One region of the Kitasatospora sp. NPDC001095 genome, then DNA from elsewhere that is predicted to be linked to it. Evidence: riboswitches for the same ligand, from Rfam matches in the RefSeq annotation. Region 1 holds a riboswitch; each other region holds the start of a gene.
What was found. A riboswitch is a leader RNA that binds a small molecule or an ion and turns the genes downstream of it on or off. The one in region 1 is predicted to bind S-adenosylmethionine.
Positions count from the first base shown of each region.

Region 1 (2,255 bases):
CGATGTACGCGCACGCGGAGCCGCTGGACATCCCCGGCCCGGCGGTGGACATCGTCGGCACCGGCGGCGACCGGGCGAAGACCGTCAACATCTCCACCATGTCCGCGATCGTCGCGGCGGCCGCCGGCGCCAAGGTGGTCAAGCACGGCAACCGGTCGGCCTCCTCGAGCAGCGGCTCCTCGGACGTGCTGGAGAAGCTCGGGGTGGCGCTGGACCTCTCGGCCCGGCGGGTCGCCGAGGTGGCCGAGGAGGTCGGGCTCACCTTCTGCTTCGCGGCGAAGTTCCACCCCTCGATGAGGCACGCCGCCACCGCGCGGCGCGACCTCGGGGTGCCGACCTCCTTCAACATCCTCGGCCCGCTGACCAACCCGGCCAAGGTCACCGCGCACGCCATCGGCTGCTTCGACACCCGGCTGGCCGGACTGATCGCCGGGGTCCTGGCCGAGCGGGGTGCGACGGCGCTGGTCTTCCGCGGCGACGACGGACTGGACGAGCTGACCATCACCACCACCTCGCAGGTCTGGCTGGTGCGCGAAGGGGCGGTCACCCGGACCGCCTTCGACCCGCGGGACGTCGGCATCGAGCTGGTCGGCATCGAGGCGCTGCGCGGGGCGGACGCCTCGTACAACGCGGAGGTCGCGCGGCGGCTGCTGGCGGGGGAGCACGGGCCGGTCCGGGACGCCGTCCTGCTGAACACGGCGGCGGCGCTGGTCGCGCTCGACCTGCGCGACGCACCGCTCGCCGAGCAGTTGGCGGCCGGCATGGAGCGGGCCGCCAGGGCGATCGACTCCGGCGCGGCCCAGGACCTGCTGCGGCGTTGGTCGGAGGCCACGAGCCGGATCTGACACGGCAGTTGGCGGGGCCCGCGGGAACTCCTCCCGCGGGCCCCTCGCGCTGTCCGGATGCCGGACGCCCGTTTGACCGCCCGATGGGCGCGGCCTAGAGTCTTCGCCAGGTCATGAGTGACAGCACAAAGCCCCAGCTTGCTGTCCGGCAACCCTCCGTCCGTGGCGGGGTGCCCTGGGTGAGGACCGGGTCGTCACGGCAAGCCGTCCGTGCGACAAGCGCGGACGCCGGACGAATGACACTCCCGGGGTCCCTTACCCCTTGAAGGAGTGCATCCCCATGTCCCCCGTCGCCACCGAAATCTGCGCCCCGCTCGCCGTCCTCGGCACCGACGTCCAGGTCCCGCTCGCCAGCGGTGAGAAGGTCGGCTACGCGGCACTCGACTACGCGGCCAGCTCGCCGGCGCTCCAGCGGGTGTGGGACGACGTCGCCGCCTACGCGCCGTACTACGGCAGCGTCCACCGCGGGGCCGGGTACCTCTCCCAGCTGTCCACCGACCTGTTCGAGCAGAGCCGCCGCACCGTCGGCGAGTTCCTCGACCTGCGGGAGGGCGACCAGGTGGTCTTCACCCGGGCCACCACCGACTCGCTCAACCTGCTGGCCGCCGCCGTTCCGGCCGGCACCCGGGTGTTCGCCTTCGAGACCGAGCACCACGCCTCGCTGCTGCCCTGGGCGCACGCCGGACTGGACGTCACCTACCTGCGGGCGCCGCGCTCGCGGGCCGAGGCGGTGGCCGCGCTGGACGCCGCGCTCGCCGAGGCACCCGAGGGCCCCAAGCTGCTCTGCGTCACCGGCGCCTCCAACGTGACCGGCGAGCTGTGGCCGGTCGCCGAGCTGACCGGGACCGCGCACCGGCACGGCGCCCGGGTGGTGCTGGACGCCGCCCAGCTGGCGCCGCACCACCGGGTCTCGGTGCGCGAACTGGACGTCGACTGGATCGCCTTCTCCGGCCACAAGATCTACGCGCCGTTCGGCGCCGGGGTGCTGGCCGGCCGGGCGGACTGGCTGGACGAGGCCGAGCCGTACCTGGCCGGCGGCGGGGCGACCCGGACGGTGGCCCGGGAGGCCGACGGCTCGGTGGCCGTGCAGTGGCACACCGGCCCGGCCCGGCACGAGGCCGGCTCGCCGAACGTCATCGGCGCCTACGCGATCGCCTCGGCCTGCCGGGCGCTGACCGAGGCCGGCTTCGACGCGCTGGAGGCCCGCGAGCGGCAGCTGGTCGCCCGGCTGACGGCCGGGCTGGCCGCGATCCCGCAGGTCAAGGTGCTGAACCTGTTCGGGGCCGACACCGCACGGGTGGGCGTGCTGTCCTTCGTCGTCCGGGGCTGGAACAGCTCGCACTTCTCGGCCGCGCTGTCCGCCGAGTACGGCATCGGGGTGCGCGACGGCCTGTTCTGCGCCCACCCGCT
Region 1 covers NZ_JBSFKQ010000021.1:43,420-45,674, reverse strand. Annotated here, with positions in the region: gene trpD (anthranilate phosphoribosyltransferase) at 1-845, shown strand, start outside; SAM riboswitch class IV at 955-1,073, shown strand; gene ACWDBB_RS19250 (aminotransferase class V-fold PLP-dependent enzyme) at 1,126-2,255, shown strand, end outside.

Region 2 (2,255 bases), on a different contig from region 1:
AGGTCGCCAAGCCCAGCTGGTGGGTGATCGCGCTGGGGTTGGCGATCGCGGTGGCCGGCGTGGTGGTCAACGTCCACACACCGCCCTCGGCCATCCCGTGGATCGTCGCCGTGATCGCGGTCAGCGTGACCGCCCAGGTGGCGGTGGGGTCGGTGCACGGCGCGGCGATAGGCGGCCTGGCCGGGGCGGTCGCCGCCGCGGTCGCGGCCACCCTGGTGCACTGGCTGCCGGGCGGTCCGCTCTGGCAGGTGCTCTACCTGCCGGCGTTCTGGATCGTGGTGCCGGGCTCCTTCGGTCTGTTGAACACGGCGCAGATAGAGGTCGGGAACGGGGCCCAGTCGGTCCTGGCGGCCGTGTCGGCGGTCTTCGGGGTGTCGATCGGCACGCTGATCGGCGCGGTGATCAGCCGGATCCCCCGCCCCTCCCGCGCCGTGCTGCTGTCCCGGGCCTGACCCGGGGCGGCGGCACCCCGGCCGGGATGGGTGGCGGATTCGGGTCCGCCACCCATCCCGTCAGGCGTGGCGCAGGGCCTCGGTGAGGCGGCGGCCCGCCTCGACGACGGCCTGGGAGAGCTGGGCGCCGGGGTGGCGGGTGAGCCGTTCGATCGGGCCGGAGACCGAGACCGCGGCCACCACCCGGTTGGACTGGCCACGGACGGGCGCGGAGACGGAGGCGACCCCGAGTTCGCGCTCGCCGACGGACTGCGCCCAGCCCCGGCGGCGTACGCCGCTCAGGGCGGTGGCGGTGAAGCGGGCGCCCTGCAGCCCGCGGTGGAGGCGCTCGGGTTCCTCCCAGGCGAGCAGGATCTGGGCGGCGGAGCCGACCTTCATGGGGAGGGTGATGCCCACCGGGACGGTGTCCCGCAGGCCGGTGAGGCGTTCGGCGGCGGCCACGCAGATCCGTACCTCGCCCTGCCGGCGGTAGAGCTGGGCGCTCTCGCCGGTGAGGTCCCGCAGCTGGGTGAGGACCGAGCCGGCCGCGGCCAGCAACCGGTCCTCGCCGGCGGCCGCGGCGAGCTCGCCGACCCGGGGGCCGAGCATGAACCGGCCATGCACGTCCCGGCTGACCAGACGGTGGTGTTCGAGTGCGACGGCCAGCCGGTGGGCGGTGGGGCGGGCCATGCCGGTGGCCGCGACGAGGCCGCCGAGGGTGGCGGGGCCCGCCTCCAGGATCCCGAGGATCGAGGTGACCTTGTCGAGCACGCCGACGCCGCTCGTGTTCTCCATGGGTGGGGTACTCCAGTCTCAAGGCCCGGGAGCAGCGGGTCGGCGCTGCTCACGGCGGCTCCTGGCGGGGAGCCGGGGGGTGGTCAGCGAGGACGGGCCGCGGAAGTCGGCCGATTGCCTGCGCCGGGCACGAGACGGGTACGCGAAAGCGCCGGGGCGGGAAGCGCCCGGGCGAAGGACAGCACAGAGAGCACCGTGTCTCCTCATCTTTCCCGCGCCACATTGGCGACAGGCCGGAGTTGGCACTGATCCCGGACGGCACGGCGCGTACTTCGGACGCCGGGTCGAACGGGGAGTTGCCGGGGCTTCGTAGGGCCGGTCCCTCCACCCCTCTGGATGATTCGCCAGGAACGATACAAGACTCCCCGGGCCCGCTGCCAAGCCCCCCTGCTCTCGACGGCGGGCGGGGCGGGCCCGCTCAGCGGTGGCGCGGCTCCGACAGTCCGGTGCGCGGGGCCGGGTCCGGGCCGCCGGGGGCGGTGGTGTCCCAGGCCCGCAGCGCGGCGAGGGCGGCGGCGCGTTCCGGCGCCGTCGGCCGGGTGCCCTCGGCGCCGAGCAGGTAGTCGGCGACCGGGGTGAGCAGCAGGGTGGCGCCGCCGGCCGGGAGCAGCAGGGCCTCGTCCCACTGGTGCCGGATGACGGTGCGGCGCAGCAGGGTGCCGTGGCGCAGCAGGGTCCCCCCGCGCGGCCGGTGCGCGCGGGTGAGGGTCCGGCGGCGGCGGAGTTCGGGGCCGACCTCGGCCTCCAGGACGGTGCGCACGTCCCGCAGGGAGCCGAGCGGCACGTGCTCGGCGGCGAGGTCGAGCAGGGCGGCGGCCTCCGGGGCGAGCCGGTAGGCGGCGAGGACCGCGGCGGTCTCGGCGGGGTCGAAGGGCTGTCCGGCGAGCTGGGCCACGTCGATCACGTCGCCGGTCAGGAAGGTGCGCGCGAGCCCCTCCTCGGCGAGGGCGATCAGGCATTCCACGTGTTCGTCGGCGGCCAGGTAGGGGCGGACGGGGACGGTGGCGAGGTCGCCGGTGAGGGCGGCGG
Region 2 covers NZ_JBSFKQ010000001.1:216,724-218,978, forward strand. Annotated here, with positions in the region: gene ACWDBB_RS00945 (threonine/serine exporter family protein) at 1-452, shown strand, start outside; gene ACWDBB_RS00950 (IclR family transcriptional regulator) at 513-1,226, opposite strand; SAM riboswitch class I at 1,427-1,569, opposite strand; gene ACWDBB_RS00955 (hypothetical protein) at 1,645-2,255, opposite strand, start outside.
Region 2: it holds a riboswitch for S-adenosylmethionine, as region 1 does, so the genes downstream of both, ACWDBB_RS00950 (IclR family transcriptional regulator) here and ACWDBB_RS19250 (aminotransferase class V-fold PLP-dependent enzyme) in region 1, are expected to answer to the same signal.

Region 3 (2,255 bases), on a different contig from region 1:
ACGAGGTCGGCCGAGGCCTTGAGGCGGTGGGTGCGGTCGAGGCGTTCCAGGGCGGTCCGGTAGATGGTGGCGGCCATCCGGCCGAGGGCCTGGCCGTCCTGGTGGCGGTGGTGCCGGACGCCGACGTCCACCTGGGCCAGGGCGTCGAGGCCTGCCACTTCCAGGGCGTCGACCAGCAGGCCGAGTTCGACGCCGTAGCCGGTGGGGAAGGGCAGCCGTTCGAGCAGTGAGCGGCGGGCCGCGTACTCGCCGCCGAGGGGCTGGACGAAGCCGGCGAGTTCCGGCCAGTGGAGGTTGAGCAGGGGGCGGGCGACGAGTTCGGTGACCCGGCCGCCGCCGGCGGGCAGGACGGCGCCGTCCGACTCCAGCGGGCGGTCGTACATGGCCTTGACCAGCTGGATCGACTCGTCGGTGAGCAGCGGGCCGACGATGCCGGAGACGAAGGCCGGGTCGAACTCGCGCAGGTCGGCGTCGACGAAGCAGACGATGTCGCCGTGGGTGACCAGCAGGGAGCGCCAGAGCACCTCGCCCTTGCCGGGGACGGCGGGCAGCCGGGGGAGGATCCGGTCGCGGTGTTCCACCCGGGCGCCTGCCACGGCGGCGACGGCGGCGGTGGCGTCGGTGGAGCCGGAGTCGACGACGACGAGTTCGTCGACGAGCGGGAGGCGTTCCATCAGCTCGCGGCGGACGGTGCGGACGATGTCGCCGACGGTGGCCTCCTCGTCCAGGGCGGGGAGGACCACGCTGACGGTGCGGCCGGTGCGTTCCTTGGCGTCGAGGAGGGTGTGGACCGGCCGGTCGGCCGCGCTCCAGGAGCGGCGGTGGAGCCAGGATGCCGCCTGCGGGAGGAGCTCGGGAGTCGGTTCGGCGGGCACGGAGGTCTCCTCGGCGGGGTCGGTGGAATCTGTCATCTCGCGTGGCGGACGGTCCCGTTCAGGATTGGCGCCTTCGGATACAGTCTTCGTACAGCGGTCGGACCTTCGCACGCCGGGGTCGCCGTTGAGCAGCACCACAATTTCACAAGCTCATCCAGAGGGACTGAGGGAACGGCCCGTTGACGTCCCGGCAACCTTCTCGCGCGGCTGTCGTCGACAGGCCCCGGCGGGACAGGTGCCAATTCCGGCCCGTGCGCGACCGCGCCACGGGGAAGATGAGGAGAGAGGCCTCGCCATCATGGCTATCAACACCGCCGCACCAGTTTCCGTCGACCTCGGCCCCGCCACCGCGCTGTCCTGTCGCGAGTGCGGCACCCGTTTCCCGCTCGGCCCCAGCTTCGCCTGCCTGGAGTGCTTCGGCCCGCTGGAGATCGCCTACGAGTTCGGCAGCGAGGGCGCCGAGGAGCTGCGCAAGCGGATCGAGGCCGGTCCGGCCTCCATCTGGAGGTACGCGCCGCTGCTGCCCGTTCCGGCGGACGTGGCCTCGAAGCCGAACCTGAACCCGGGGTGGACCCCGCTGGTGAAGGCGGACAACCTGGGCCGGGAGCTCGGGTTCACCGCCCAGCTGCACGTCAAGGACGACTCCGGGAACCCGACGCACTCCTTCAAGGACCGGGTGGTCGCGTGCGCGATCGAGGCGGCCCGGGCGTTCGGCTACACCACGCTGTCCTGCTCCTCCACCGGCAACCTGGCCGGCGCGGTGGGTGCGGCGGCGGCCAGGGCCGGGCTCCGGTCCTGCGTGTTCATCCCGCACGACCTGGAGCAGGGCAAGGTCGTCATGGCCGGGGTGTACGGCGGTGAGCTGGTCGGCATCGAGGGCAACTACGACGACGTGAACCGCTTCTGTTCGGAGCTGATCGGCGATCCGGCCGGCGAGGGCTGGGGCTTCGTCAACGTGAACCTGCGGCCGTACTACGGCGAGGGCTCCAAGACGCTGGCGTACGAGATCTGCGAGCAGCTCGGCTGGCGGCTGCCGGAGCAGATCGTGATCCCGATCGCCTCGGGCTCGCAGCTGACGAAGATCGACAAGGGCCTCCAGGAGCTGATCAGGCTGGGCCTGGTCGAGGACCGGCCGTACCGGATCTTCGGTGCCCAGGCCGAGGGCTGCTCGCCGGTGTCGGCCGCGTTCAAGGCCGGCCGGGACGTGATCAAGCCGGTCAAGCCGGACACCATCGCCAAGTCGCTGGCGATCGGCAACCCGGCCGACGGCCCGTACGTGCTGGACATCGCCCGCCGCACCGGTGGCGCGGTGGAGGACGTCACGGACGCCGAGGTCGTGGCGGCGATCCGGCTGCTGGCGCGGACCGAGGGGATCTTCGC
Region 3 covers NZ_JBSFKQ010000055.1:6,141-8,395, forward strand. Annotated here, with positions in the region: gene ACWDBB_RS30870 (glucosyl-3-phosphoglycerate synthase) at 1-911, opposite strand, end outside; SAM riboswitch class I at 1,023-1,157, shown strand; gene thrC (threonine synthase) at 1,174-2,255, shown strand, end outside.
Region 3: it holds a riboswitch for S-adenosylmethionine, as region 1 does, so the genes downstream of both, thrC (threonine synthase) here and ACWDBB_RS19250 (aminotransferase class V-fold PLP-dependent enzyme) in region 1, are expected to answer to the same signal.